DNA from 3 places in the Bradyrhizobium sp. CCBAU 53340 genome. Region 1 is predicted to be linked to each of the others. Evidence: predicted binding sites of a transcription regulator. Region 1 holds the regulator's gene; each other region holds the start of a gene.
What was found. Region 1 encodes PhoB, which activates phosphate uptake and scavenging genes when phosphate is short. Its sites were predicted from a motif close to TGTCATNNANCTGTCAT; they were not measured.

Region 1 (10,268 bases):
TCCGGGCCAGCGCGCTAGCGGTCAGCTGATGCTCGATCAGACCAACATTCTCGATCCCAAGCTCGACCTCAACCTGCTGCGCGCCCGCGTCGGTATGGTATTCCAGAAGCCGACGCCGTTCCCGATGACGATCTACGAGAACATCGCCTTCGGCATCCGGCTCTATGAGAAGATCTCGAAATCCGAGATGGACGACCGCGTCGAGAAGGCGCTGCGCGGCGGCGCGCTGTGGAACGAGGTCAAGGACAAGCTCAATGCCTCCGGCCTGTCGCTCTCCGGCGGCCAGCAGCAGCGCCTCTGCATCGCCCGCACCGTCGCGGTGCGGCCCGAGGTGATCCTGTTCGACGAGCCGTGCTCGGCGCTCGACCCGATCTCGACCGCCAAGGTCGAGGAGCTGATCCAGGAGCTGTCCGAGAACTACACGATCGCGATCGTCACCCACAACATGCAGCAGGCGGCGCGCGTCTCCGACAAGACTGCCTTCATGTATCTCGGCGAGCTGATCGAGTTCGACGACACCAGCAAGATCTTCACGTCGCCGTCCGACCGGCGCACGCAGGATTACATCACCGGCCGGTTCGGCTGAGGAGACAGGACATGGGTTCTGAACATACCGCAAAAGCCTTCGACACCGACCTCCAGGAGCTCACCCGCCTGGTCGCCGAGATGGGCGGCATCGCCGAGCGCATGATCGTCGATTCCGTCGACGCGCTGATCCGCCGCGATGTCGCGCTCGGCCAGCGCGTCGTTACCATCGACGCCGAGCTCGACGCGCTGCAGAAGAAGATCGAGGAGCGCGCCGTGCTGACCATCGCGCGCCGCCAGCCGATGGCGGTCGATCTGCGCGAGATCGTCGGCGCCATGCGCGTTGCGACCGATCTCGAACGGATCGGCGACCTCGCCAAGAACATGGGCAAGCGCGTCGCGGCGCTGGAGACGGATTTCCATCCGCTCAAGCTGTTCCGCGGCCTGGAGCACATGACCGACCTCGTGCAGCAGCAGGTCAAGTCGGTGCTGGACGCCTATGCCGCGCACGATCTGCCGGCGGCGATGGCGGTGTGGAAGGGCGACGAGGAAGTCGACGCCATCTGCACCTCGCTGTTCCGCGAGCTCCTCACCTACATGATGGAGGATCCGCGCAACATCTCATTCTGCATCCATCTGATGTTCTGCGCCAAGAACATCGAGCGGATCGGCGACCATGCCACCAACATCGCCGAGACGGTGTTCTACATGATCGAAGGCCAGGCCATCACCGACAAGCGGCCGAAGGGCGACATGACGACCTTCGCCACCACGGTCCCGAATACTTAAGGAGCGACGAGCCCATGGGCGCACGCATTATGGTTGTTGAGGACGAGGAAGCTCTCACCGAGCTTCTCCGCTACAACCTCGAGGGCGACGGCTATGACGTCGAGACGGTGATGCGCGGCGACGACGCCGACACCCGCCTCAAGGAGCACATCCCCGATCTGATCGTGCTCGACTGGATGCTGCCGGGGCTCTCGGGCATCGAGCTGTGCCGCCGGCTGCGGACCCGGTCCGACACCAAGCAGCTGCCGATTATCATGCTCACCGCGCGCGGCGAGGAGAGCGAGCGGGTGCGGGGACTTGCCACCGGCGCCGACGATTACATCGTCAAGCCGTTCTCGGTGCCCGAGCTGCTCGCCCGCGTGAAGGGCCTCTTGCGGCGCGCCAGCCCCGAGCGGCTCGCCACCGTGCTCGCTTTCGGCGACATCGAGCTCGACCGCGAAAAGCGCCGCGTGGCGCGCTCGGGCCGGCCGATCGATCTCGGCCCGACCGAATACCGCCTGCTGGAGTTCTTCCTCGAACATCCGGGCCGCGTGTTCTCGCGCGAGCAGCTGCTCGACAGCGTCTGGGGCCGCGACATCTATATCGACGAGCGCACCGTGGACGTCCATATCGGCCGCCTGCGCAAGCTGCTCAATCTCGGCCGCGAGCAGGATCCGATCCGCACCGTCCGCGGTGCCGGCTATGCGCTCGACGATCGCTTTGCCAAGGCAGAGCAGACGTCAAGCTAGCGGCACTCATGCCAAACAAAAAAGCGCGCCCAGTGGCGCGCTTTTCTTTTTGTCCCGGCCCGGGCCGGGACAATGTCGTCTCAGCAATGCTCAGCGCGTGCTCGGCTTGGCCGGCGCGCGGCGCCGATCGGCGGCCGGCTGATAGGCGACACGCGAGTGCTGGGCGCAGTAGGGCAGGCCGGACAGTGCCTTGCCGCCGCAGAAGAAGAAATCCGGGCTCGAGGGGTCGCCGACCGGCCAGTGGCAGGTCGCCTCGTTGAGTTCGAGCAGCGAGAGCCGCTGGCTCATCGGCACCACGTTGTCATAGGTAACGGGTTCGGCTTCGACCTCGACCTCGAAGGCCTGCGCCAGCGCGGTGTTGCCGCGCGCCATGGGGCGGCTCACCCGCATCATGTGCTGCGCGGGACGCGCCTTGCGCGGCCGCGGAGCTGCCGATGAGGGGCTCTTGGCCCGGCCGGACAGGCCGAGCCTGTGCACCTTGCCGATCACGGCGTTGCGGGTGACATTCCCAAGCTCAGCGGCGATCTGGCTGGCCGAAAGTCCGGCCTCCCAGAGCTTTTTCAGCTGCTCGACGCGATCGTCGGACCAGGTCAAAACCGTCATTGCACCCTTTCCTTCGCCGCGCGCCGCCATCCTGGGGCGGCACGACGAATGCCTAAGTCTCGAAAAACCCGTGCCGCCAGAATCCCTTAAGGCTCGCCGGGCGCACCAGATGCGCCCGAACGTTTACGCCGGTACATGAGGACTTATGGGATCAGAACCGCTGCACGAGATGTCGTATCTGACAAGCCAAACGCTACAATATGGCGTGACTCACGCGCAAGAGTCCGCCGACTCGCTTCCACATGTTCCGTGGCGAAAATCCCGCAAAATCGCCACCGCAAGACTACGGAATCAGCGTTTCGCGAGGCTTTCCGGGCGGCATTGACACCCGTTTCACCAGGCCTAAGATAGTCGTGCGTGCCGCCCTTAAAAGGCGGCACGTTTCGTTTTCCGGGCCGGTCAATGGTGCGTTGCGCAATGCACACATTGTCCGTCCGCAACAATCAAGTGATCGTCATGACCAACAGCGCAGCGCCGCATTTGCTCCCCGTTTTCGCCAGAGCCGACATCGGTTTTGAGCGCGGTGAAGGCGTCTGGTTGATCGCAACCAACGGCGATCGCTATCTCGATTTCACCTCGGGCGTCGCCGTGAATGCGCTTGGCCATGCCCATCCTGCGCTGGTCAAGGCGTTGCAGGAGCAGGCGACCAAGCTCTGGCACATGTCGAACTTGTTTCAGAGCCCTGATGGCGAGAGGCTCGCCGCGCGTCTATGCAGCGAGAGCTTTGCGGACTTCGTATTCTTCTGCAATTCCGGCGCGGAAGCGCTGGAGGGCGTGATCAAGCTGGTCCGCCATCATCACTTCTCCAAGGGACATCCGGAGCGCTATCGCATCATCACCTTCGAAGGCGCCTTCCACGGCCGCACGCTGGCAACGCTGGCCGCGACCGGCTCTGCGAAATATCTCGAAGGCTTTGGTCCACCGATGGACGGTTTTGACCAGGTGCCGCATGGTGACATCGAGGCCGTGAAGAAGGCGATTGGTCCAGAGACCGCCGGCATCCTGATCGAGCCGATCCAGGGCGAGGGCGGTGTGCGTTCGGCGCCATCAGGCTTCCTCAAGGCGTTGCGCCAGCTCTGTGATGAGAAGGGCCTGCTGCTCGCCTTCGACGAGGTGCAGACCGGTATGGGCCGCACTGGCGATCTGTTCGCTCATCGGCGCACCGGCGTCACGCCCGACGTGATGTCGCTGGCCAAGGCGCTCGGCGGCGGCTTTCCGATCGGCGCGATCCTGGCGACCGCGGATGCGGCCTCCGGCATGGGCCCGGGCTCGCACGGCTCGACCTTCGGCGGCAACCCGCTGGCGATCGCGGCCGCCAACGCCGTGCTCGACGTCATGCTCAAGCCCGGCTTCTTCGACCACGTGCAGAAGATGTCGCTGCTGCTCAAGCAGAAGCTCGCTTCCGTCATCGACCGTCATCCTGAGATCGTCAGCGAGGTGCGCGGCGAGGGGCTCCTGATCGGTATCAAGGCCGTGGTGCCCTCCGCCGACCTCGTCGCAGCGCTGCGCAACGAAAAACTGCTTACCGTCGGCGCCGGCGACAATGTCGTGCGCTTCCTGCCGCCCTTGATCGTCACCGAGGCGGAGATCGAGGACAGCGTCATCAGGCTCGAACGCGCCTGCACGGCGCTGTCAGGCAACAAGCGGGCGGCAAGCTGATGAGCAAGGCACCCAATAAAACTCCAAAGCACTTTCTTGATATCAACGAGCTGCCGCTGTCGGAGCTCAAGAGCATGCTCGCGGCCTCCTCCGCCATGAAGGCGAAGCAGAAGGCGCATCAGCCGGTGCGTCCGCTCGAGGGCAAGACGCTGGCGATGATCTTCGAGCGCCCCTCGACCCGCACCCGCGTCTCGTTCGACGTCGCCATGCGCCAGCTCGGCGGCGAGCCGATCATGCTCACCGGCGCCGAGATGCAGCTTGGCCGCGGCGAGACCATCGCCGATACCGCGCGCGTGTTGTCGCGCTATGTCGACGCCATCATGATCCGCATCCTCAACCACGAGGCGCTGCTGGAGCTCGCGGCGAACGCGACCGTGCCTGTCATCAACGGCCTGACGCGCCGCTCGCATCCCTGCCAGGTGATGGCCGACCTCATGACCTTCGAGGAACATCGCGGCCCGATCGAGGGCCGGACCGTGGCCTGGACCGGCGATGACAACAACGTGCTGGCGTCCTGGGCCCATGCGGCCGAGCGCTTCAAGTTCAAGCTCAATGTCGCAACCCCGCCCGAGCTCGCACCGAAGAAGGTGATGCGCGACTTCATCAAGACGACCGGCGCATCGATCGTGATCGGCACCGATCCGGAAGCCGCGGTGAAGGGCGCCGATTGCGTCGTCACCGACACCTGGGTGTCGATGGGCGACAAGGAAGGCGAGCACCGCCACAACGTGCTCAAGCCCTACCAGGTCAATGCCAAGCTGATGTCGCTGGCCAAGCCCGACGCGCTGTTCATGCACTGCCTGCCGGCCCATCGCGGCGAGGAGGTCACCGACGAGGTGATCGACGGCCCGCAATCGGTCGTATTCGACGAGGCCGAAAACCGCCTGCATGCGCAGAAGGGCATTTTGGCCTGGTGCTTTGACGCGGTGAAGTGATCTCGGTGGTGGGGCTGCGTCGCTGGCCCCATTCTCCACCGTCGTCCCGGACAAGCGCGCCCTCAGGCGCGCGCCGATCCGGGACCCATAGCCACAGGCAGTTGTTTGGCGATGACTTGGAGTTGTCGTCCCGCGCTATGACTTAGGCCTGTGGTTATGGATCCCGGGCTCACGCTTCGCGCGCCCTGGGATGACGCTGCGTTTGTCGCAACGTTGTGCGATCATAACTGTACCCGGAACACACTACCTCGCGCCCCCTTCCATTTCCCATCCTCCGACCCCAGATAACGCCCCATGGTTTCCCAATCCCCTGACATGAGCACCGGGCCGGAAGGCCCGGTTCGCGCGCCATCAGCGGTTCCGATCGATGATGCCGTGCTGCCCTACGAGGTCGACGCGCTCGATGTGCGCGGCCGTCTGGTGCGGCTTGGCCCGGCGCTGGACGACATCCTGACCAAGCACGATTATCCAGCGCCGGTCGGTAAGCTGCTCGGCGAGGCGATCGTGCTGACGACGCTGCTCGGCTCGGCGCTGAAGTTCGAGGGCCGCTTCATCCTTCAGGCCCAGACCGACGGTCCGGTGTCGTTCCTGGTGGTGGACTACCAGGCACCCGATCGCCTGCGCGCCTACGCGCGCTTCGATGCCGCGCGCCTTGGTGAGGCCAAGGATTCCGGGACGCTGCTCGGCCGCGGCCATCTCGCCATGACCATCGACCAGGGGCCGGACATGAGCCGCTATCAGGGCCTGGTCGCGCTCGACGGTGGCAGCCTGGAAGACGCTGCCCACGAATATTTCCTGCGCTCCGAGCAGATCCCGACGCGCGTGCGCCTTGCGGTCGGCGAGGAGTGGCGCTCGAGCGACGGCGGCAAGCACCGCTGGCGCGCCGGCGGCATGCTGATGCAGTTTCTGCCGAAGGCCCCGGAGCGCGCGCGGCAGGCGGACCTGCATCCCGGCGATGCGCCCGAAGGTGCCGCCGCGGTGCACAGCGTCGCCGAGGACGATGCCTGGGTCGAGGCGCGCTCGCTGATCGAAACGGTCGAGGACGTCGAGCTGATCGATCCCGATCTCTCCGGCGAGCGGCTGCTCTACCGACTGTTCCACGAACGCGGCGTGCGCGTGTTCAATCCGCTTGTGTTGAAAGCGCAATGCTCCTGCTCGCGCGACGCGGTCGCCGCGATGCTGAAGAGCTTTTCGCCTGACGATCGCAGCGCGATGGTCAAGGATGACAGGGTCGTCGTGACCTGTGAGTTCTGCTCGTCGGTGTACCAGTTCACGCCGCATGAAGCGGGTGTGGAAGACGCGTAGGCCACGGTGCCGTAGGGTGGGCAAAGCGAAGCGTGCCCACCTTCCATCCCCGAATTAGGGAAGATGGTGGGTACGGCGCTTCGCGCCTTTGCCCACCCTACGGCGTCTTGCTAATTCAGCACCCGCTTGTTGTCGGGGCTGTCCAGCGAGAACGTCGGCACGTCGATCTCGAAGCGCTCGCCGGTTTCGCTGACCATCTGGTAGCGGCCGGTCATGAAGCCGGAGGCGGTGGAAAGCGGCACGCCAGAGGTGTATTCGAACCGTTCGCCGGGGGCGAGCGTCGGCTGCTCGCCGACCACGCCTTCGCCCTTGACCTCCTGCTGCCGGCCGGAGGCGTCGGTGATGATCCAGTGCCGCGTCTTGAGCTGCACGGTCTCCTCGCCTGAATTGGTGATGACGATGGTGTAGGACCAGAAATAGCGCGAGCGGTCGGCCGACGACTGCTCCGGAACAAAGCACGGCTCGACGGTCACTTCGATCTGGCGGGTCACGGCGCGGTACATGATTGCCATCATAACGAAATCCTGGCCCGGAACCAAACGCCGAAGTCCGTTTTCGCGACATCGTCCCGCCAGAATTGACGGAGAGTACACCCCCAAAAGACAGCCGTATTTGATCCGGACGCTTTGCGAGGCGGCGACTGGACCGGTACACTCCTCAAACGTCCCGATTTGCGGAAGGGTTTTTGGGCCCCGATGACCATTGCCGATCAAGTGACGGGATCGACGATCGCGGGAACCGCAGGCGCCAAGCCTGCGGAAGCCAAACCCGTTGACGCGAAGCCGCGCATCGCTGCGCCGGCGATCACGCTGCCTGCCATCGGCGAGCGCGAGCTCAGGCTCGACCTGTTTCGCGGTCTGGCCCTGTGGTTGATCTTCATCGACCATCTGCCGCCGAACCTGCTGACCTGGTTCACGATCCGCAATTACGGCTTCAGCGACGCCACCGAAATCTTCATCTTCATCTCGGGCTACACCGCCGCCTTCGTCTACGGCCGCGCGATGCTGGAGAACAACTTCGTCATCGCCACCGCGCGCATCCTGCGCCGGGTCTGGCAGATCTACGTCGCACACGTCTTCCTGTTCACGATCTTCCTCGCCGAGATCTCCTACGTCGCGACCAGCTTCGAGAACCCGCTCTACACCGAAGAGATGGGGATCATGGATTTCCTCAAGCAGCCCGACATCACTATCGTGCAGGCGCTGCTCTTGCGCTTCCGTCCTGTCAACATGGACGTGCTGCCGCTCTACATCGTCTTGATGCTGGCCCTGCCGCTGATCCTGTGGTCGATGAAGTGGAAGCCCGACGTTACGCTCGCGCTTTCGGCGCTGCTCTATGCGGCGACGTGGGAATTCGACCTCTATTTCTCGGCCTATCCGAACGGCTTCTGGGCGTTCAATCCGCTGGCCTGGCAATTGCTTTTCGTCTTCGGGGCATGGTGCGCGCTTGGAGGTGCGCGACGAATGTCGCGCATTCTGGCTTCACCGGTGACGATGTGGATCTCGATCGCCTATCTCGTCGCGGCGTTCTACGTGACGTTGACCTGGTACGTGCCGCAGCTCTCGCACTTCATGCCGAAGCGGATCGAGCAGTGGATGTATCCGATCGACAAGACCGACCTCGACGTGCTGCGCTTCACGCATTTCCTGGCGCTCTCCGCGCTCACCGTGCGCTTCCTGCCGCGGGAGTGGCCGGGCCTGAAATCGCCGTGGCTGCGACCGCTGATCCTGTGCGGCCAGCATTCCCTCGAGATCTTCTGTCTCGGCGTCTTCCTGGCCTTCGCCGGGCATTTCATTCTGGCCGAGGTCTCCGGCGGACCTGCCATGCATGCGTTGATTAGTCTTTCCGGAATCCTGATCATGTGGGGCGTGGCGTGGGTGATTTCGTGGTACAAGCGCGTAGCTGATAAGAGCGGTGCGAAAACCAAGAACGCCGTCGGCAACGCCGATCTGGCGGGAGGAGGCTGATGAAGGCGAAGGTTCTCCTGAGCCTGATCCTGCTGTGCGGCGGCCTTGCCGCGCCTTCGGCGCGCGCGGAGGATCCTGCGCCTGCCGCTGCGCCCGCGCCGGCCGCCTGCGAATTGCCGTCCTATCTGCTCACCAGCGAAAGCCAGCTTCCCAAGGTCGCCAAAGCCGTCAAGGCGGGCAAGCCGCTCGAGATCCTCGTGGTCGGCAGCCGATCGACGACAATCCCGTCTTCGGAAGGCAGCTCCTATCCGGCACGCATGGAAGCGATCTTGAAAGAGAAGCTGCCGCCCGCTGAGACCGTGCACGTATCCGTAGAAATACAGAGCAAGAAGACGGCGGAGGAAACTGCCGGGACCTTCGTTAAGCTGATGGAAGCAAAAGCACCTACTTTGGTCATCTGGCAGACCGGGACCGTGGATGCCATCCGCTCCATCGATCCCGACGAGTTTCGCGGCGCCGTGACCGAAGGTGTCGCTGCGTTGCAAAATGCGGGGGCTGACGTCGTGTTGATGAATTTGCAGTACAGCCCGCGTACCGAAACCATGATCTCGGTCCCGCCTTATCTCGACAATATGCGGGTGGTGGCACAAGAACATGATATCCCGCTGTTCGACCGTTTCGCGATGATGCGGCAGTGGAATGATCAGGGTCAGTTCGACCTGTTCAGCCCCTCTCGCGGCCCCGAGCTCGCGAAGCAGGTCCATGATTGCATCGGCCGCGCGTTGGCGCAGTTCGTGATCGACGCCGCCCATCTGGGACCGGCCGAGCAGCAAAATTGAGGTCTAGTGTTAATGAGTTCTCTCCGCCCTTTTGCCCCGCCGACATGGCTGGCCGCGTCCGCAGCGGCGGCGCTGCTGATGCTGACGCCTGTGGCGCAGGCGCCTGCGCGCGCGCAAGCAGCCCAGGCGACCCCGGCTCCGCAGCAGGCCGCTGATCCCGCCCCGGCACCACAGTCCCAGACCACCGCCGTCGCAACCGGCCAGCCGACAGGCGAGCGGCCCGGTCTCACCTCGCGCGCCATCGACAAGGTGAAGCAGGTCGCGAAATCTGCCAGCGATATTTTCAGCCGCGTGCCTTGCCTGTCGCCGAAAGGCGTGTCGAAGACCATGGGCTCGCTGCCGCATGTCGCGAACAAGCTCGTTGCCGGCAAGCCCGTCGTGATCGTTGCGTTCGGCTCGTCGTCCACCGCGGGCTTCGGCGCGAGCTCGCCCGATTTCAACTATCCGAACCGTCTCGCCGCGCAGCTGCGCCGGCAATATCCGACCGCCGATATCACCGTCATCAATGCCGGCGTCGGCGGTGAGGATGCGCCCGAGATGATGAAGCGCCTCCAGAAGGAGGTGATCGACGTGCACCCGGATCTGGTGATCTGGCAGGTCGGCACCAACGCCGTGTTACGCAATCTCGATCCCGGCGACACCGCCAAGATGGTCGAGGACGGCATCACCCGCATCCAGGCCGCCGGCGATGCCGACGTCGTGCTGGTGGACCCGCAATATTCTCCGCGCGTCACCGAGCGTCCCGAGAGCGCAGGCAAGATGGTGAAGCTGCTCGGCAAGGTCGCCCAGCTTCGCCACGTCGGCATCTTCCCGCGCTTCGAGGTGATGCGCGACTGGCACGAGAAGCAGGCGCTTCCGGTCGAGAGCTTCGTCATCGCCGACGGCCTGCACATGAACGATTGGGGCTATGCCTGCTTTGCCCAGCTGCTCGGCGACGACATCATTCGTTCCGTCGGCCAGATCAAGCTCGGCGTCAAT
Region 2 (10,268 bases), 2.9 Mb from region 1:
GATCAGCGCCGCGGCCATCACCTTGCGTTCGTTGCTCAAGGCCCAGTTCAATGCCGGTGCGTAAACGCGCTGGGCCGCGCGAACCACCAGAGGATCCCGATGTGAGGCAGATTTGAGCAGGAAGGACGTCGCGACCGGGATCACGGTGAGCGCAAGCAGCAGTGAGCCTGCGAGGGCGAAGATGATCGCGAGCGCGACAGGGATGAACAGCTTCCCCTCAAGGCCCTGCAGCGTCAGCAGCGGCACAAACACGATGATGATGATGAGGACGCCCGAGGCCACTGGCTCCAGGACCTCGCAGACCGAGCGGTACACCAGATGGATCAGGGGAATAGCTTTGCCGGGATCGTGGTGACCGAGGTTGCCGACGATGTTCTCGACCACGACGACCAGCGCATCGATCAGCATGCCGATCGCGATCGCAAGTCCGCCGAGGCTCATCAGGTTGGCCGACATTCCCACCACCCGCATGATGATCAACGCAATGACGATGGCCAGCGGCAGGCTGAGGGCGATCACCAGCGAGGCTCGCCAGTTGCCGAGGAAGAGCAACAGAAGAACGATGACGAGGGCGGTGGCCTCGCCGAGTGCTCGCACGACGGTCCCCACGGCGCGATCGACCAGGCGGCTGCGGTCATAGAATACGTTGATCGAAACGCTTTTCGGCAGCGAGGGCTGCAGTTCCGCGAGGCGGGCACGCACATCGCGGACGAGTTGTCCCGCGTTGGCGCCGCGCAGGCCGAGCACGAGCCCCTCGACGGTTTCGCCGCGCCCGTTCGACGTGACCGCACCATAGCGTGTCAGCGTCCCGACTTTGACGCTCGCGACGTCGTTGACGAAGATCGGTACCCCCTCGCGCACGTCCACCACGATGGCTTTGATGTCCTCGATCGAACGGATGCTGCCTTCGATCCGTACCAGGGCGCTGTCCTCGCCCTGATTCACCCGTCCGGCGCCATCGTTGCGGCTGTTTGCTTCGATCGCACGGCGAAACAGCTCGTAGGAAATGCCGCGAGCGGTGAGCGCGTCGTTGCGCGGAACAATCTCGAAGGCACGCACGTAGCCGCCGAGCGCGTTGACGTCTGCAACGCCCGGCACCGTACGCAGGGCCGGACGGATTACCCAATCGAGCAGGGTTCGACGCTCGGCGAGCGAAAGCTCGGCACTGTCGATCGTGAACATGAACATTTCGCCCAAGGGGCTCGTGATCGGCGCAAGACCGCCGCTTACCCCGTCGGGAAAATCACGTGAGATGTTCGACAGTCGTTCGGAAACCTGATTTCGCGCCCAGTAGATGTCGGTACCGTCTTCGAAATCGACGGTGATGTCGGCGAGCGCATATTTCGTGGTTGAACGCAGGATCTTCTTGTTCGGCAGCCCGAGCAGCTCAAGCTCGACCGGCACCGTGATCCGCTGCTCGACCTCTTCGGGAGTGAGGCCCGGTGCCTTCATGATGATCTTCACCTGAACCGGCGAGACGTCGGGAAACGCGTCGATCGGCAGGCTAGGCAGGAGGACAGCACCGGCGCCGATCAACAGCAAGACGCTCAGTACGACGAACAGCCGCTGTGAAAGCGCGAATGCGACCAGGTGCCGGAGCATTTATTGGCCAAGTCCCGAGAGAATGCCGCGAAGCGCCGAGATGCCGCCGACCGCGATCTCGTCACGATCGGTAATCGGCCCGGTTATGACCACATGGTCCTGGTCTTCGGCCAGGAGCGTGACCGGAACGAGCCGAAAACCGCCGTCGAAGGCGACGAATACCGACGTCTGCTCGCCCCGCCTGGTCAGCCCCGCATAGGGAATCTCCCAGGCGCTTTCGCCGGCGGAGAGGAAGCCGATGCGCGCCGCGGCCGTCTGGCCGGGATGCAGTTCGCCGTCGTTGGCAACTTCCGCGCGGACCAGGATGGTCTGGGTCGCGGGATCTGTTGTCTCGGAAACCAGTACGACCTTGCCGGGCGTGGAATAGCCCTCGATTTCGACCTTCGCACCGACGCGGATCGCGCGAATGTTTGCGGCGGGAACTGCGATTTCGGCCCATAGCGGCGACAGCCGCGCCAGCTTGACGAGCGGCGCGGATTGTTCGAGCCGCTGCCCCGGCGATATCACGACGTCGACCACGGATGCGCTCTGCGGCGCGTTCACAGTGAGTGTGGCGCTGATTGCCGCTTCCTGGCCGAGGCGCGAAATTGCCTCGTCGGACATTCCGCTCAGACGCAGCATCTGCCGGCGTTCGGCGGCGACGAGCGTCGCCTGGCGCGCCTCGGCCTGGCTCGCCTCCAGCACGCGTTGTGGCACGGCCTTGCCCTCGAACAGATCCATGTTGCGCTTGAGCTGCTGGGTTGCGAGCAGCTCCTGGGCCATCGCGTGCAGGTAGTCGCGCTGCTGGGAGACGAAGCTTGGACTTTCCAGGGTGACCAGCGGCTGGCCGACCGAAATGCGATCGCCCCGGCCGACCGAGAGGCTGGCGACCATACCGGCTACGGGGGCGCTGACGACCCACAATTGCGGCGTGGGAATCACGATCTGGACGGGGTAGGGCAGCGTCAGATCGGTCTTGCTTGCGATCGGATGAACGACGCGCACGCCGAGGTTCCGCGCCTGCGGCTCGCTCAGCTTGACTTCGTCCTGTGCTCCGAGCACCGGGGGCGAAGAGCCAAAGACGAACGCGAACAGGACGCCGGCAGCCAGTTTCCGAACGCCGATCGGAAGGCGAAACCCATGTTGAAGCTGCATCGCAGGCTGGTCCGAGATAACGTAGTGATACGTTAATCCCGCATGACACGATCGGGTTGATTTGCATCAACCGGCGACAGCTGCGCGGCTCAGCGCCTCACGATTGAACCGGACCGCCCGATCAGGCGGGCGAGCTGCTTGAAGCGGCTGCCGACGCGGTCGGCGACGAGATCGCCGAGCCTGTGCTCGAACACCAGCATCAGGTTGCGGCCCCGGCTACGGAAATGCGTGGCGGGCAGCACGCCAGGACGCGCCGCCGAGATCAAATGCGCGACGCGAAATGCCGCGCCGAGGAGGCGGGCGCGCTCGAGCTGCGTCGGTGTCAGCAGCTCCTGCATGGTCAGCGGTGGCTGGTTCTCTTCGCTCAGGCCCGCATAGCGATAGAACACCGACAGTCCGACGAAGGCGCGCTCGCGATGGTCGATCGCGCCGAAATTGGCGTTGACCACGAGGCTCAGCGTCTGCTCGCCGCGATGGTCAGGATGGACGCGCCAGCCGATGTCGGACAGCAGGCAGGCGGTGTGGCGCAGGCGGCGATCCTCCTCGGTCTCGCGCAGCTTCACGACGCGCGCCAGCCGGTCGGTCCAGGCGATCAGCTCGCGGGCGTGCTTGGCCGAGCGCGACAGCAGCTCGTTCAGCTCTTCCGCGGCGCAGATCAGTCCATCCTTGTTGCGCTCGGACTCCGGCAGCTTCTCGTGCAGCAGGCCCTCGCGCACGCCGAAGGTCGAGAACACGATGGTCTTCGGCTTTGCGACCCGGATGATGTGCTCCAGGACGAGCGCAGCATAGGTGAGGAGAGGGCGCCGTGCATCGGCCACGACCTCGATGTCGGCGAGCATGTCGGCGGCGGCGAGCCGCCGCAGGCGGCGGGCAAAATCGAGCGCCTCGGCCGCTTGTATGGAATAGCCGTGCATCACCTGGAGCGGGTAGCCGCTCTGGATGATGTGGATGCGCGCGAGCGCGCGCCAGGTTCCGCCGACGGCGTAGAAGGTGCGGCCGCGACCGGCGGCGAGCAGGTCGACCTCGTCGATCGCATCGCGCACGATGCGGTCGGCGCGCTTGAGCGATTTGTGGGCGAGGTCCTGCAGCGCAAGGCCGCCGAGCGGCAGCGTCACGCCGCTGCGCACGCTGTTGCCGCGTACGTCGATCAGTTCGAGCGAGCCGCCGCCGAGATCACCGACGATGCCGTCGGGACGGTGAATGCCGGAGATCACGCCGAGCGCCGAGAGTTTTGCTTCGCGCGGTCCGGACAGGATCTCGATCTTCACGGCGCAGATGCGCTCGGCCTTCGCGATGAAGTCGGGGCCGTTGGAAGCATCGCGGCAGGCTGCGGTCGCGATCGCGAACACGCGGCCGACCTGCATCACGCGGCACAGCGCGCGAAAACGCTTCAGCGACGTCAGCGCCTTGTCGACGGCGTCAGGCGCGAGCAGACCCGTGCTCTGCACCTCCCGCCCGAGGCCGCACAGCGTCTTCTCGTTGAAGATCGGAATCAGGCTCCGTGCCAGCGCCTCGTAGACCACGAGACGAACCGAGTTGGAGCCGATGTCGATGACCGCGACGCTAGCGCCACGCCTGCGCGGCCGTTTCACGGCAAAGATCTCCGGTCAGGACTGATGGCGTTCGTTTCGGCGCGTGAGACGCCGCGGCGAGGATTCCTTGAGCGACTTTCCACGGCCAGACAGACTCGGATTTGTCATGAAGTAGTTGTGGACGTTGAAGGGCTCCTCGCCCTTCGCGGCCTTCATACGCGTTGAAGACCCGTCCGGCAACAATTGCCAGCTCTGCTCATTGTCCTTCAGATTCGCGACCATGATCTGTTCGAGAACCTGCTGATGCACCGTCGGATTTTGCAGCGGGCACAGTACCTCGACGCGGCGGTCGAGGTTGCGCGGCATCATATCGGCGGACGAGATATACACAGCCGCTTTGGCGCTCGGCAGGCCCTGGCCCATGCCGAAGCAATAGATTCGGCCGTGTTCCAGGAAGCGTCCGATGATCGACTTGACGCGGATGTTCTCCGACAGGCCGGGAATGCCGGGGCGGAGACAGCAGATACCGCGCACCACGAGCTCGACCTGGACGCCGGCTTGCGAGGCCTCGTACAGCGCGTCGATGATGTCGGGGTCGACAAGCGCATTCATCTTCATCCAGACCGCGCCGGGCTTGCCGTGACGGGCGTGCTCGGTCTCGCCCTGGATGTGCTCGATGATGCGCTTGCGCAAGGTCAGCGGCGACACCGCCATCTTTTCCAGATCGCTCGGCGCGGCGTAGCCCGTGATGAAGTTGAACACGCGTGCGGCGTCGCGGCCAATCGTCGGTTCCGAGGTGAAGTAGGAGAGGTCCGTATAGATGCGCGCGGTCACGGGGTGATAGTTGCCGGTGCCGGTATGGACGTAAGTGGTGAGGCTGCCGCCCTCGCGGCGCACCACCATCGAGAGCTTTGCGTGGGTCTTCAGCTCGAGGAAGCCGTAGACGACCTGCACGCCGGCGCGTTCGAGGTCGCGCGCCCAGCGGATGTTGGCCTCTTCGTCGAAGCGCGCCTTCAGCTCGATCAGTGCGGTGACGGATTTGCCGGCTTCTGCAGCTTCGGCGAGAGCGCGCACGATCGGCGAGTTGTTGGAGGTGCGATAGAGCGTCTGCTTGATCGCGACGACGTCGGGGTCGCGCGCGGCCTGTTGCAGGAACTGCACCACCACGTCGAAGGATTCGTAAGGGTGATGGACGATCAGGTCTTTCTGCCTGATCGCAGCAAAGATGTCGCCGCCATGCTCGCGCACGCGCTCGGGATGGCGCGGCACGTAAGGGGTGAATTCGAGGTCGGGCCGGTCGAGGCGGGTGAGCTGCGACAGCTCGTTCATGGCGAGCACGCCGTCGACCAGGAACACCTCGTCGTCGGATGCCGACAGCGCGTGTTGCACGAAGCTGCGCAGCTCCTCCGGCATCTTGGCGTCGATCTCGAGCCGAATCACCGATCCGCGGCGGCGGCGCTTCAGCGCGGTCTCGAACAGGCGGACGAGGTCTTCGGCCTCTTCCTCGATTTCGAGCTCGGAGTCGCGGATGATGCGGAAGGCGCCCTGGCCGTGAAGGCTGTAGCCGGGGAACAGGCGGTTGATGAACAGGCTGGTGGCCTGCTCCAGCGAGATCAGGCGGACCTTGCCCTCGGCCGGCAGGCGGATGAAGCGGTCGATCTTACCGGGCATGCGGATCAGCGCGTTCATCGGCTTGCCGTCGGCCTCGCGCGTGAGCTGGAGCGCGATGGTGAAGCCGAGGCTCGGGATGAACGGGAAGGGGTGGGCCGGGTCGATGGCCAGCGGCGTCAGCAGCGGGAACACGTTGTTGAGGAAATAGTCCTCGAGCCAGCTCCGCTCCGCCTTGGTGACGTCCTTGCCGTCGACCAGCACGATGCCGACCTCGGCGAGCGTGCCGCGCAGGTCGCGCCAGATCGCCTGCTGGTCCGAGGCAAGCCGGGAGACGGTGCGGTTGATCAGTGCGAGCTGCTCGGACGGGGTCAGACCGTCGGGCGCGCGTTCGGCAATGCCCTCGCGGACTTGCGCCTTGATGCCGGCAACGCGGACCATGAAGAACTCGTCGAGGTTATTTGCCGAAATCGACAGGAATCGCACCCGCTCCAACGCGGGATGGCTCGGGTTGACCGATTCCTCCAGGACGCGCCGATTGAAGTGCAGCCAGGACAGCTCGCGATTGATGAACCGCTCGGGGCTCGAAGCGATCGCCGGCAGACCCTCGGATTCCGTATCTTTCTCTTTTGTTTCAACAGTTTGCGCGGAGTCCATGAGAAGTCGGTCCATCAAAATTGCCCCAATTTGCGACTTACGCGCAAAACCGGCCGGAGCATGTGTTAGTGCGATGACGTTTCGATGACATTGATGTTCCGCCTCGGCACCGCGTCAAGCGGGCGTGAAGGGGCCATCCCGGTCAGACGTCCCGAAGCAGCTCGGCGGCAAGCGCCCTTGTGACGGGGCGGCCGAGCCGCAGCGCCTCGCCGTCGAGCAATTCCACGGCGCGCCGGGCGGCGGCCGACGACCGCTCCAGCCGGGTCGCAAGGTAGCTCACCACGCTCTCGTCCACGGCGAGCTGGCGATCGGCGCAGAACTTGATGATCAGGCCGCGGAACAGCCGGTCGTCCGGCGGCAGGAGCGAAATCACGGGAATCGTCCGAAGCCGGGAGCGCAGGTCCCGAAGTTCGACCTCGATCGCCGCCGGCGCCTCCCGTCCGGTGAACAGCACATACGCACCGTCCTCGCGGGCAAGGTTCATCAAATGGAAGAGGGCGCGTTCGTCGAAATCCCCGGCCTTGAGATCCTCCACCACCAGCGCGCCGGTCGCCAGTGCGCCGGGGACGCTGGCTGCGGTCAGCGCATTGGCCGTGGTCGAGCGGGCGCCTGATAACTCGGCCCAGATCGCGGCGAGATGGCTCTTGCCCGAGCCTTCGGGGCCGGCCAGCCACATGATCCGGTTTGGCCATTCCGGCCAGCTGTCGATCAGAGCAAGTCCGGCCGCATTGGCTGGGCCCTCGAGGAAATTGTCCCGGCTGAGGCTCTCCGCGTGCGGAAGCGAGAATGCCAGTTGTCGAGGATGAACGCGGCCTGCCACGCTTGCTTTGCTCCGTGCCGGCGCGCCGGCGCTGTCTGAAGATTCGACTTATTTGATCGAGAGTTGGCCCTTTACGGGGCCTTGTCCCGCCTCATTTGGCCTCGATCGTGCTCATGTGCCGCAGCCACTCGAGGAGATAGAGCGACACGGAGGACAGTGTGAACACCGTGACCAAGCCCATCAGCATTATATCATAGGGGGCCGGGTTGAAGCCGAATGCGAGGGCAGCCAGCACCAGCGCCGCATAGGCTACCTGGGCGACGGTGTTGAGCTTCGACACCTTCGAGGGCTTCATCTCGACCGGCTTGTCGAACAGCCAGGACACGATCACCGCGGCGACAATCATGATGTCGCGCGACACCACCAGGATCACGATCCAGCGCGGAATGTCGCCCCAGATCCCCAGCGACAGGTAGATCGAGACCAGCAAGGCCTTGTCGGCCAGCGGATCGAGCAGGGCGCCGAGTTCGCTGGTCATGTTGAAGCGCTTGGCCAGGAAACCGTCCACGGCGTCGCTGACGCCCGCGATCAGGAAGACGGCGAACGCCACCTCCATTTGGCTCGACACGATGGCCCAGACGATGATCGGGACCAGCATGATGCGGCCCAGGGTAATGATGTTCGGAATACTCACACGGCGCTTCCCGGCACCCGGCCTGACCTCGAATCCGGCCCGTTTGAAGGCTGAACCGGTTGATATCTACATAGTATAGGGCGGGGCGCCATGCGAGCCATTGCGCGTCCCCGGAATTCGACGTAACCAGCCGCAAACCCACTGGAAATCGGGCATGACCGACCGCAAAAACGGCCTCACTTACGCCGATTCAGGCGTCGATATCGACGCGGGCAACCGCCTGGTCGACCTGATCAAGCCAATGGTGCGCGCCACCGTGCGGCCGGGAGCCGATGCCGAGATTGGCGGTTTCGGCGGCCTGTTTGACCTCAAGGCGGCCGGCTTCAAGGACCCCGTCCTGGTCGCGGCCACCGATGGCGTCGGCACCAAGGTCAAGATCGCGATCGAGACCGGCCTGCATGGCGGGATCGGCATCGACCTCGTCGCCATGAGCGTCAACGACCTCGTGGTGCAGGGCGCCGAGCCGCTGTTCTTCCTCGACTATTTCGCCTGCGGCAAACTCGACCCTGAGGCCACTGCAGCCATCGTCGCCGGCGTCGCCGAGGGCTGCCGCGAATCCGGCTGCGCCCTGATCGGCGGCGAGACCGCCGAGATGCCTGGCCTCTACAAGGACGGCGACTACGATCTGGGCGGCTTTGCCGTCGGCGCCGCCGAGCGCGGCACGTTGTTGCCGCGCAAGGATATCGCCGCGGGCGACGCCGTGATCGGCCTTGCCTCGTCGGGCGTGCATTCCAACGGCTTCTCCCTGGTGCGCAAGATCGTGGAACAGTCCGGCCTCGGCTTCGGGGCGCAGGCGCCGTTCGCGCCGGTCATGACGCTTGGCGGTGCGCTGCTGACGCCGACGCGGCTCTACGTCAAATCCTGCTTGCGTGCGATCCGCGAAACCGGTGCGGTGAAGGGCCTCGCCCATATCACCGGCGGCGGTTTCACCGATAACATTCCGCGGGTGTTGCCGAACCATCTCGGCGTCGGCATCGACCTCGCCCGCCTGCCGGTGCTGCCGGTGTTCAAATGGCTGGCGGCGCAAGCCGGCATCGCCGAGCTCGAAATGCTGCGCACCTTCAATTGCGGTATCGGCATGATCGCGATCGTCGAGCCTGACAAGGTTGACGAAGTCGTGCGGGTCTTCACCGATGCAGGCGAGACCGTGGCGCAGCTCGGCACGGTGATCCCGGCCGAAGGCGAGCACCGCGTCGTCTACAACGGCCAGCTCGATCTGGCGCTGTGATGAAGCGGCGCGTCGCCATTCTGATCTCGGGGCGCGGTTCCAACATGGCCGCGCTGATCAAGGCAGCAAGCGCGGCCGACTTTCCGGCGGAGATTTCGCTGGTCATTTCGAACAAGGCCGATGCGCTCGGTCTCGAACGGGCCAGGGCAGCCGGCGTGAAGACGCTGGTGATCGAGAGCAAGCCGTTCGGCAAGGACCGCGCAGGCTTCGAAAAGGTGCTGCAGGCCGCGCTCGACGAGCACGGCATCGAGCTGATTTGCCTCGGCGGCTTCATGCGCCTGTTCACCGCTGAATTCACCAAGGCCTGGTACGGGCGGATGCTCAACATCCATCCGTCGCTGTTGCCTTCATTCCCCGGGCTCGACCCGCACGGCCAGGCCTTGCGCGCCGGCGTGAAACTGTCCGGGTCGACGGTGCACTTCGTGATCCCCGAGACCGATGCAGGCCCGATCGTGATGCAGGGGGCTGTACCCGTCAGCGATCACGACACGGCCGACACGCTGTCCGAGCGCATACTCGAAGTCGAGCACCGCATCTATCCTGCGGCACTGAGCCTGCTTGCGAGCGGGAAGGTCCGCATTGAGGGTGACGTGTGCAAGACTGCGGGAAGCGCGGCGTCGGAGAATTTTCTGGTTGCGCCGGTGGTGACCTGAAGCGCGGTCGCGTTTCGCCTTCCCAAATGAAATCCCCCGGCAGAGCCGGGGGCATCGTCATGATCTCTCGCGTGTCGTGAGAAATCAGGAGACCTTGAGGTTCTCCGCGGATGTCTTGCCGCGGTTCTCCACGAGGTCGTATTCAACCACCTGGTTCTCGTTCAGGGTCGAGAGGCCAGCACGCTCAACGGCAGAGATATGGACGAACACGTCCTTGTCGCCGCCGTTCGGCTTGATGAACCCGTAGCCCTTGGTCGGGTTGAACCATTTGACGGTGCCCTTTTGTGGCATCGTTAGTCTCCTCCGCTAGATACTAAAAAGACGCGGCCGCTTTTTCGCGCGCCACGTCACAAACGGGCTTCCGGAAGTCTGTTCGAGTCTTGAGTCTGTCGCGAAACGC
Region 3 (10,268 bases), 690 kb from region 1:
GGCTCGCGCTCCGCGCGCCCCGGAATGACAGCGCTGACAAATAGGACTTAAGTCTCCACCAGACCCTTGGTGGAGCCGCTGGCAGTGGAATCCTTGCGGCCGTGAGGCAGCGCCAAATAGGATTCCGAGCTCATCTCGATCAGGCGCGAGGCGGTCCGCTTGAACTCCATCGCCTCGGTGCCTTCGGCGGCGAGGTAGAGCGAGATCGGATTGGCATCGGCCGAGGCCATCAGCTTCACGGCATTGTCATAGAGCGTGTCGATCAGCGTGATGAAGCGCTTGGCGGCGTTGCGCTGGGAGAAGTCCATTACTGGAATATGGTCGACCAGGATGGTGTGATAGTCGTGCGCCAGCCTGAGGTAGTCGGATGCACCCAGTGGCTTCTCGCAGAGATCGGCGAAGCTAAAGCGCGCGACACCATGGGCCGAGCACGGCACGTGCAAGATGCGGCCCTTGATCTTTATGTCGCGCGACTTGCATTTGGCGTTGCCGGTCATCTTCGCCCAGGCGCGATCGAGTGCGGCCTGCGCATCGCCATCCGCCGGCGTCAGCCACATCGGCACGCCCTGAAGCTTCTCCAGCCGGAAGTCGGTGCGCGCGTCCAGCCGCGTCACGTCCATGTGGTCGGTGATCTGCTTGATGAACGGCAGGAACAGCGCGCGATTCAGGCCGCCCTTGTAGAGATCGTCGGGCGCGACGTTGGAGGTCGCGACCACGACGGTGCCGAGCTCGAACAATTTTGCGAACAGACGTCCGAGGATCATCGCGTCCGCGATGTCGGTGACGTGGAATTCGTCGAAGCAGAGCAGCCAGCTCTCCTCGAAGATCGCATGCGCGGTCAGCGCGATGACGTCGCCGTCCGGAATCTGGCCGCGCGCGATGCTCTGGCGATAATCGTAGATGCGCTCGTGCACGTCGGCCATGAATTCGTGGAAATGCGCGCGACGCTTGTGCTCGACATCCGAGTGCTGGAAGAACAGGTCCATCAGCATGGTCTTGCCGCGGCCGACCTCGCCGTGGATGTAGAGCCCGCGCGGCGCCTCGTCCTTGTCGTTGCTGAACAGGCGGGCAAGCAGCCCCTGCTTGCGCTTGGGGCTGTAGTTCGCGAGCCGCAGGTCCAGCGCCGTATAGGCTTCGGCGACTTCGGCCTGCGCGGCATCGGCCTCGATCGCGCCGGAGGCGATCTCGGCCTGATACGCTTCGCTGAAGGAGGAATTCGGAGTGGAGAGCATCGCCCTTTACCGCCAGAGACCGGCGGAAATTGCAAGCCGTCAATTGGTGCGGGGCGCTATGCGTTCCGTGTCCCGGGCGCGCTGCAGCGTGAAACGCTGCTGCGCAGAACCGGGACCCCTGTTTCGTACATCGATCGCTGAGAGATGGGCCCCGGCTCTGCAGCGCACCGCCATAGTGCGTCGAAGACGCGCGTAAACGCGCTTATGCCGCTGCGCAGCGTCCGGGGCACGAGAGCTATTCACACAGCTCGTAGGCGTCCTCGACGACATACGGTCCGCCGCCGGTCGATGCGCGCGAGGAGAACAGCACGAAGCGCTCGGCCATGAACGCCTTGCTCGGGAAGTAGCCGCGGATCGAGAGATAGTCGGCGACGTCGCGGTCGGAGGCGTCGTGCAGCCGGGCCAGCGTGACGTGCGGGATGTACTTGCGTCCCTCCGGATCGAGGCCGATCCGCTGCATCATGCGCTCGAGCTCGGCCTGCAATTCCATCAGCGGCTTGCTCGGCGCAATCGTCGCAACGACGGCCCTCGGTTTGCGGCCGCCAAAACTCGTCAGCCCCTGCACCTTCACTTCGAACGGCTTGCGGTCGACGCGAAACAGCATCGATGCGATCTCGTTGGCGGAGACGCCATCGATGTCGCCGATGAAGCGCAAGGTGACGTGATAATTTTCGGGATCGATCCACCGGGCGCCGGGAAGGCCGCCCCTCAAGTTGGAAAGCGACTGGCCGATCTCGGCCGGAATTTCCAGACCAGTGAACAGACGCGGCATCGTTTCGCACTCCCGATGCTTGGGTACAGTCCGTGCGAAGCAAGGACCCTATCCAAATTAGAGCCGGCGACGAATCACCGGTACCCTGATTCCTATCGCAGTTGTGTGACTCTGCGAAGTGTTGCCGAGGCTACACCGGGAAAACCCTGGGTGTTAGGGTTAGCATTGCCTGCTGTTCAACGGCGTTGCTCGCCGATCGTGCGCACGAATGCCTCCACCGTGGGCAGCATCTTGTCGACGACGATGTCCACGCCTTCAGCGGTCGGATGAATGCCGTCGGCCTGGTTGAGCTTCGCGTCGGCTGCAACGCCGTCGAGAAAGAACGGATAGAGCGGGACGTCGAACTGTTTCGCCAGTTCCGGATAAATCGAATTGAAGCGCGCGCCATAGTCCGCGCCGAAATTCGGCGGCGCCAGCATGCCACACAGCACCACGGCGATCTTGCGCGCCTTCAGACGCTGAACGATGTCGGTCAACGCCGCCCGCGTCAAGTCGGGGTCGATGCCGCGCATCGCATCGTTGGCACCGAGCTCGACGATGACGCCCTCGGTTCCCTCGGGCACTGACCAGTCGAGCCGGTCGCGGCCGCCGGAGGAGGTGTCGCCCGACACCCCAGCATTGGTCATCTCAACCTCTATGCCTTTGGCCTGCAAGGCTTTTTGAAGCTTTGCGGGAAACGCATCCTGGGCCGGCAGGCCAAGGCCGGCACTCAAGGAATCACCGAGGACGACAAGCTTGATCGGTCTTGCCGCGTCCGCCCAGGCCGGACGCGCGAGCGTCATCAAAGCGAGCATCAACACGGCTATGTGCATGAACAATCCGTAACGCCTCTCGACCGCGCGTGCGGAGTTGCCATATGACCGGACCATGGACAGTCGCATCGAAACCTCTTCGCTCGCCGGCACGACGCCGGACACCATCGCCATCTCCAACGTCAATCTGTCATTGGGGTCAGGGGCGGCACGCGTTCACATCCTCAAGGATATCAGCTTGCGCGTCAGCTCGGGCGAGACGATCGGCCTGATCGGCCCGTCAGGCTCGGGCAAATCCACGCTGCTGATGGTGATGGCGGGGCTGGAGCGTCCTGATAGCGGAGAGGTGGTGGTGTCGGGCACGCCTTTCAATGCCCTCGACGAGGACGCGCTGGCCCGCTTCCGCGGCCGCCAGGTCGGCATCGTCTTCCAATCCTTCCATCTGATTCCGACCATGACGGCACTGGAGAATGTCGCGGTGCCGCTCGAGCTCGCCGGCAACCCTGATGCCAGCAAGCGCGCAGCCGAAGAACTGCAATCGGTCGGGCTCGGCGATCGCCTGCATCATTATCCGACGCAGCTCTCCGGCGGCGAGCAGCAGCGCGTCGCGCTCGCGCGCGCGCTGGCGCCCGATCCCGCTATCCTCGTCGCGGATGAACCGACCGGCAATCTCGACGAGGCGACGGGCAAGCAGATTATCGACCTGCTGTTCACCAAGCATGCCGAGCGCGGCATGACCTTGGTGCTGGTGACGCACGATTCCTCGCTCGCGCATCGCTGCGATCGCGTGATCCGGCTGCGCTCCGGCCGCATCGACACGCAGACAACCAACGCATGAGCATCGCCGTCGAACCGTTTGCAAAGCCGAACGGCGTCGCGCTGTCGCTGCGCTATGCCTTGCGCGAATTGCGCGGGGGCCTGCGCGGCTTCTACGTCTTCATCGCCTGCATCGCGCTGGGCGTCATGGCAATCGCCGGCGTCGGCTCGGTGTCGGCGAGCCTCTCCGATGGTCTTGCACGCGAGGGCCGCACGCTGCTCGGTGGCGACGTGTCCTTCGTGCTGTTCCAGCGCGAGGCAAAACCCGAAGAGGTCGCCTTCCTGCGCTCGCGCGGCAGGGTCTCGACCGCAGCGACGCTGCGCGGCATGGCGCGCTCGGCCGAGGGCAAGCTGGCGCTGGTCGAGATGAAGGCGGTCGACGACACCTATCCGATGCTGGGACAGTTGACGCTGGCACCACAGCTGCCGCTGAGCGATCTGCTCGCGGAGAAGGACGGCGCGTTCGGCGCGGCTGCCGACCCGGCGCTGCTGGCGCGGCTGTCGTTGAAGGTTGGCGACCGCGTCACCATCGGCTCGGCGACCTTCCAGATCCGCTCGAGCGTCGAGGCCGAGCCCGACAAGCTCGCCGGCGGCATCGGCTTCGGCCCGCGCTTCCTGATCAGCGAGGCGGCCTTGCGCGCCACCGGGCTGGTCCAGCCCGGCAGCCTGGTGCGCTGGGTGTATCGCGTGAAGCTGCCGGAGACAGCAAACAGCGAGCGCGCCACCGAGGCTTTCATCGCGGATGCGCGCAACGCCGCGCCAGAGGCCGGCTGGGAGGTGCGCAGCCGCTCCAATGCCTCGCCGCAACTCGAGCGCAACATCAGCCGCTTCACCCAATTCCTGACCCTGGTCGGCCTCGCCGCACTCCTGGTCGGCGGCGTCGGCGTCGCCAATGCCGTGAAGAGCCATATCGACCGCCGGCTCGAGGTGATCGCGGCCTTCAAGGCCGTCGGTGCCACCGGGCGCGATGTTTTCGGCATCTATCTTGCGCAGGTCGTTTTGCTGGCCTCGATCGGCTCGGTGATTGGCCTTGCGCTTGGCGCGGCGATGCCGTTCGCCATCGTCGGCCTGTTCGGCAAGCTGTTGCCGCTGCCGGTGGTGCCGGCGGTGCATGAGGGCGAGCTGGCGCTGTCCCTCGTCTACGGTCTCCTGACCGCGCTCGCCTTCGGCCTGTGGCCGCTCGGCCGGGTGCACGACGTGCCGGTTGCGGCACTGTTTCGCGACACCATCGCGGCGGAATGGCACCGGCCGCGCCTGGGCTATCTCGTCTTCATGGGTGTCGTCGTCGCGCTGCTGGTTGCGGTCGTGATCGGCCTATCCTTCGACAAGCGCATCGCCGCGGTGTTCGTGGTCTCCTCGGTGGTCGTGTTCGCGGTGCTGCGCGGCGTTGCCGGCCTGCTGATGGCCATCGCGCGAAGACTGCCGCGCACGCGCTTCACCATGCTGCGGCTGGCGATCGCCAACATCCACCGGCCCGGCGCGCTGACGCCGTCGGTCGTGCTGTCGCTGGGGCTGGGCCTCGCCGTGCTCGTCACCATCACCCAGATCGACGGCAATCTGCGCCGGCAGTTTCTTGCCGCGCTGCCCGACCGCGCGCCGTCGTTCTACTTCATCGACATTCCGAGCACGCAGGCCGCTCCCTTCGACGATTATCTCCGCCAGATCGCCCCGGGCGCGAAGGTCGAGGACGTGCCGATGCTGCGCGGGCGCATCGTCGCCGCGCGCGGGGTGCGCGCCGAGGACCTCAAGCCCACAACCGATTCCGAATGGGTGCTGCAGAGCGATCGCGGCCTGACCTATACCGGCGAGCTGCCGAAGGGTTCCAAGGTGGTCGAGGGCGAATGGTGGGGCGCCGACTATTCCGGCCCGCCGCTGGTCTCGATGGAGAAGAAGATCGCCGACGGCCTCTCCCTCAAGCTCGGCGACGAGATCGTGGTCAACGTGCTCGGCCGCGACATCCCGGCCAGAATCGGCAATCTACGCACCATCGACTGGCAGGGGCTCGGCATCAATTTCGTGCTGGTGTTCTCGCCCAACGCCTTCAAGGGCGCGCCGCACACCCACATCGCGACGCTGACGGAGGCCGGCGGCGATGCTGCTAGCGACGGCAAGATCATCAAGCAGGTGGCGGATGCCTATCCGATGGTGACGAGCGTGCGCGTGCGCGAGGTGATGGAGACGGTCGGCTCGGTCGTGACCAATCTCACGCTCGCGATCCGCGGCGCCAGCGCCGTGACCCTGATCTCCGCGATCCTGGTGCTGGGCGGCGCCCTCGCCGCCGGCCATCGCCACCGCGTCTATGATGCGGTGATCCTGAAGACGCTGGGCGCGACGCGGCTGCGGCTGCTCGGCGCCTATGCGCTCGAATATCTGCTGATCGGGCTCGCCACCGCGGTGTTCGGCGTGATCGCCGGCAGCATCGCGGCCTGGATGATCGTGACGCGGCTGATGACGCTGACCTTCGTCTGGCAGGCTGCAAGCGCGGCCGGCGTGGTGGCAGCCGCCCTGGTCGTCACCGTCGGGCTCGGGCTCGCCGGCACGCTGCTGGCGTTGAACAAAAAGCCCGCCACGGTGTTGCGGAATTTGTGACAAAAGGTAGCGGATGACAGCGCGGGACCGAAATCGCGCGATTCCCGCGAATTAACCACGTCTGCCTGTCAGGTTCTCGTCAGGAACACGCGTGGAGGGCGACATTCGGCCGCGCGTGGACGGTTGCAGCGAATGTGTTAGTTTCCCACATATCGGATGGGTTCGGAGCCCCGATTGTTAGCCAAAATTAATGTCGGCAGACATCGGTATCCGAGATAGAATTTGACGAACCGGCGGCATGGCAACCCCTGTGCCGGACCGGACAACCAACGGGAATTCGACCATGTCGGACCTAGACCGCAATTACGCTTCTCCTTTCGGCAGGGCCGCCGGGCGTGTTGACGCCGCGACGGTCGACGCCGGTCTGCGCGCCTACATGCTGCGCATCTACAATTACATGAGCATTGGCCTTGCCATCACCGGCCTTGCCGCGCTCGGCGTTTACATGGCTGCCGTGACTGACGTTCCGACCCCGGAAGCCGTCCGCGTCGGCAAGCTGTTCCTGACGCCGTTCGGCTACGCGATGTTCGTGAGCCCGCTGAAATATCTGTTCATGCTGGCGCCGCTCGCCATGGTGTTCGTGATCTCGGCCGGCATCAACCGTCTGGCACCCTCGACCGCCCAGATCCTGTTCTGGGTGTTCTCGGCACTGATGGGCGTTTCGCTGTCGACCATCTTCCTGGTCTACACGCATGACTCGATCGTGCGGGTGTTCTTCATCACCGCGGCGACGTTCGGTGCGCTGAGCCTCTACGGCTACACCACCAAGCGTGACATGAGCGGCATGGGCTCGTTCCTGTTCATGGGCCTCATCGGCATCATCATCGCGAGCCTGGTGAACCTGTTCCTGGCCAGCACCGCGCTGCAGTTCATCGTCTCGGTGGTCGGCGTGCTGGTGTTCGCGGGCCTCACCGCCTGGGATACGCAGCGGCTGAAGAACGAGTACATCTACGGCTATGCTTCGGCCGGCGGTGACATCGCCGAGCGCGCGGCGATCTCAGGTGCGCTGTCGCTGTATTTGAACTTCATCAACCTGTTCACGCTGCTGCTGCAGCTCCTCGGCCAGCGCGACTAAGCGCAAGACCTCGAGGGAACGGATACGAACCCCGGCCGCAAGGCCGGGGTTTTTTGTTTGCCCGCAGCCCCTCCCCGTCATTGCGAGCGCAGCAAAGCAATCCAGAGTCCCTCCGCGGATGCATTTCTGGATTGCTTCGCTGCGCTCGCAATGACGATGTGGAAACTGCGTTGCCTCTTCCAGCCGCCGCGAGGACACTCTAATCTTGCCTCCATGTCCGCACCCGAAATCAGGCCTACGCTTGAGGCCGACCTCCCCGCCATCACCGCCATCTACCAGCAGGCCGTCCGCGAGGGCACGGCGACATTCGAGCTGGATCCGCCCGATCTCACCGAGATGACGCGTCGTTATCGCGCGCTGGTCGACGGCGGCTATCCCTATTTCGTCGCTGTGATCGACGGCAGCATTGCCGGCTACGCCTATGCCGGCGCCTACCGGCCGCGCCCGGCCTACCGCTTCACGGTCGAGAACTCGATCTATCTCGATCCGAGCTTCCACCGCCGCGGTATCGGCTCATTGCTGCTGGAGCGGCTGATCAAGGAATGCGAGGCGCGCGGCTTCCGCCAGATGATCGCTGTCATCGGCGATTCCGCCAATGCCGGCTCGATCGGCGTGCACACCAGAGGCGGCTTCAAGATGATCGGCACGCATCCGAATGTCGGCCTGAAGTTCGGTCGCTGGCTCGACACGGTGATGATGCAGCGGGATCTCGGTGAAGGCGCGAGGACGGTGCCGGCGAAATAGGTCTCGTAGGGTGGGCAAAGCGGAGCGTGCCCACAATCTCGGCGATCATTAAGAGACCGTGGGCACGGTGCTTTGCGCCTTTGCCCACCCTACGGCACCGGCCGTGTGGTTAGACCACCGCCAGCTTCCGATCGATCACCAGCAGCACGCGCTCGAGCTCGTGACCGCGGCGCAGGATCAGGCCGGTCGCGGAGATCACACTGTACATGCCCTGCTTGCGGGCGAGCCGCGGATCTTTCTCGATACGGTAGATCGGCACTTCGGAGGCCCGGCGGAAGACCGAGAACACCGCGCGGTCTTTCAGGAAGTCGATCGCATAGTCGCGCCACTCGCCGTCGGCGACCATACGGCCGTAGAGATTGAGAATTCGGTGCAGCTCAAGCCGGTTGAACGTCACCCGGTTCGGCTGGGTATTCGCAGCGGCGGGGCGCGCCACTGCGCGCTGCTCGCTCGGATCGGCATCCTCCGACGTCAAACTCATGGGGCGCCTCCTCATCGTCGGCATGACCGGCTCCGCGAAAGACCGTCCCCGGAACCGCGGATCATGACACCTGCATGATTGCGCCAACTGTTCCCCGCCGCAAGGGGCTGTTGGCCACATGGGGACCAAGGTTCAGCCCGGCGGCGGCCAGCGAATCATGACACACGCCACGGTGGAACTTCTCAGCGGCAAACCGTCACGGGATCGTTAGCAGGAATCACAGGATCGCCGCTTTTCCGCCCATCGCCTGCCGCCCTGCACTGCGAAAAGACGTGTGTGCGTTGACCCGGTCCTTTCGGTTCCGGATTCCTCAGCCCCCAGCCCCCCGGGGTCGAACAGGATCGGGTCTGTACGCGCGACAAGGAGGGCCAACGCGAGTTGGTCCTTTTTTGTTTGTGGCGGTGTGTCTCCGCCGCCGTGCATTCCCTCATCCCAGCGCGAAGACTTTCACCCCTCATCCTGAGGAGCCGCGCTCCTTGCGCGGCGTCTCGAAGGATCGAGGCCCGGATGCAACAGCGCGGGCCTTTCATGGTTCGAGACGCGCGCAAGAGCGCGTTCCTCACCATGAGGAGATCGAGCGAAACTTACTGTCAGAGAATCAATGCAGCGACGTGTACGCCGCGCCCAGCATCGGACCGGGCCTCTCGCGGCTGCCGTCCTGGACGTAAACCACTGCGCCGTCGACGCCATCGCGTGACGTCAAATTCTCGAGCGGCACGGTCCAGCTTTCCGGATGTCCGTTCCAGTCACCGACCTTGAGCAGATTGCGTACGACATTGTGGTAGGTGATCTGCTGTCCGCGGTTCTCGCCGCGGCCGATCTCGATCGGCACCGATTTCGCGATCGAGCAGATCCAGACCTCGCCATGCGAGACCGTCGGTTCCTTGCTCGCAGCGACCGACACGTTGATCTGCTTGCCGGCGAGCGACATCGTCACCGGCACGCTCATCACGCCCGCACCCATGTCGGTCTTGCCGATCGCATTTTCGATGCCGGCGCGATCACTGCCGATCACATGCGTAGCGCCGTTGACCACGACCTGTGGCGTATAGACCTCGCGGTCGCCGCGCATGCGTGAATAGGCGCGCTGCCGGGCCGAGAAACGCGAGTCCGCCAGCGTGTCCTTCCAGCCGAGATAATCCCAATAATCAATCGGCATGCTCAGCGCGATGATCGAGGGATCCTTGGCGAGGTCGCCGATGACCTTGTCGGCAGGCGGGCAGGACGAGCAGCCCTGGGAGGTGAAGAGTTCGACCACTGCGCGGGGATCGGCTTCGGCGGGACGGATGACCGCGACGATCACGCAGATGCCGAGTGCTCCCGACCAAAGTGCCCCGGACCAGCGCGAAACGAAATTAGAAGCCATCATTCCAGTCATGTCGAACGTCACACATGGTCACTCGTTGGGACAGATCTTATCGCCTGATGGTCACCGTAGTCTTACAGGCGCGGTACATTCAACCGTCCTGGGCGGGATTTCCCGGACGGGCCCATCTGAAACATACCGCAAAACGTACGAAGGCGGCCTTTTGATAGGCCGCCTTCGTTTAACCTTCTACTCACGTCGCGGTGAGCCAGTGTTCACAAATTCGCGCTTAAGCCGCGAGCTTGCGCAGCACATAGTGCAGAATACCGCCGTTCCGGTAGTAGTCGAGCTCGTCCAGCGTATCGATGCGGCAAAGCAGCGAAACGCGCTGCAACGAACCGTCGCTGGAGACGATCTCCGCGGTCAGCTTCTGGCGCGGCTTGAGGTCGCCGACGAGGCCGCGCAGCGTGACCTTCTCGTCGCCCTTGAGGCCGAGCGACG

Region 2: a site for PhoB is predicted at 6,607-6,623, ahead of XH89_RS21995 (RNA degradosome polyphosphate kinase). Genes of this name have one in related genera too.
Region 3: a site for PhoB is predicted at 8,525-8,541, ahead of XH89_RS02025 (DUF2794 domain-containing protein). Genes of this name have one in related genera too.

What each region holds. Positions count from the first base shown of each region.
Region 1 covers NZ_CP030055.1:7,470,885-7,481,152, reverse strand. The annotation lists gene pstB (phosphate ABC transporter ATP-binding protein PstB) at 1-586, shown strand, start outside; gene phoU (phosphate signaling complex protein PhoU) at 598-1,314, shown strand; gene phoB (phosphate regulon transcriptional regulator PhoB) at 1,329-2,042, shown strand; gene XH89_RS35475 (GcrA family cell cycle regulator) at 2,133-2,645, opposite strand; gene XH89_RS35470 (aspartate aminotransferase family protein) at 3,102-4,304, shown strand; gene argF (ornithine carbamoyltransferase) at 4,304-5,239, shown strand; gene XH89_RS35460 (Hsp33 family molecular chaperone) at 5,534-6,544, shown strand; gene apaG (Co2+/Mg2+ efflux protein ApaG) at 6,655-7,047, opposite strand; gene XH89_RS35450 (OpgC domain-containing protein) at 7,240-8,511, shown strand; gene XH89_RS35445 (SGNH/GDSL hydrolase family protein) at 8,511-9,290, shown strand; gene XH89_RS35440 (SGNH/GDSL hydrolase family protein) at 9,303-10,268, shown strand, end outside.
Region 2 covers NZ_CP030055.1:4,601,636-4,611,903, reverse strand. The annotation lists gene XH89_RS22010 (efflux RND transporter permease subunit) at 1-1,602, opposite strand, end outside; gene XH89_RS22005 (efflux RND transporter periplasmic adaptor subunit) at 1,603-2,736, opposite strand; gene ppx (exopolyphosphatase) at 2,826-4,328, opposite strand; gene XH89_RS21995 (RNA degradosome polyphosphate kinase) at 4,344-6,533, opposite strand; gene XH89_RS21990 (DnaA ATPase domain-containing protein) at 6,676-7,353, opposite strand; gene XH89_RS21985 (CDP-alcohol phosphatidyltransferase family protein) at 7,445-7,987, opposite strand; gene purM (phosphoribosylformylglycinamidine cyclo-ligase) at 8,142-9,215, shown strand; gene purN (phosphoribosylglycinamide formyltransferase) at 9,215-9,868, shown strand; gene XH89_RS21970 (cold-shock protein) at 9,953-10,159, opposite strand.
Region 3 covers NZ_CP030055.1:424,730-434,997, reverse strand. The annotation lists gene zapE (cell division protein ZapE) at 48-1,232, opposite strand; gene thpR (RNA 2',3'-cyclic phosphodiesterase) at 1,468-2,004, opposite strand; gene XH89_RS02050 (arylesterase) at 2,181-2,816, opposite strand; gene XH89_RS02045 (ABC transporter ATP-binding protein) at 2,872-3,594, shown strand; gene XH89_RS02040 (ABC transporter permease) at 3,591-6,161, shown strand; gene XH89_RS02035 (Bax inhibitor-1/YccA family protein) at 6,445-7,236, shown strand; gene XH89_RS02030 (GNAT family N-acetyltransferase) at 7,450-7,980, shown strand; gene XH89_RS02025 (DUF2794 domain-containing protein) at 8,090-8,461, opposite strand; gene XH89_RS02020 (thioredoxin family protein) at 9,060-9,839, opposite strand; gene acnA (aconitate hydratase AcnA) at 10,057-10,268, opposite strand, start outside.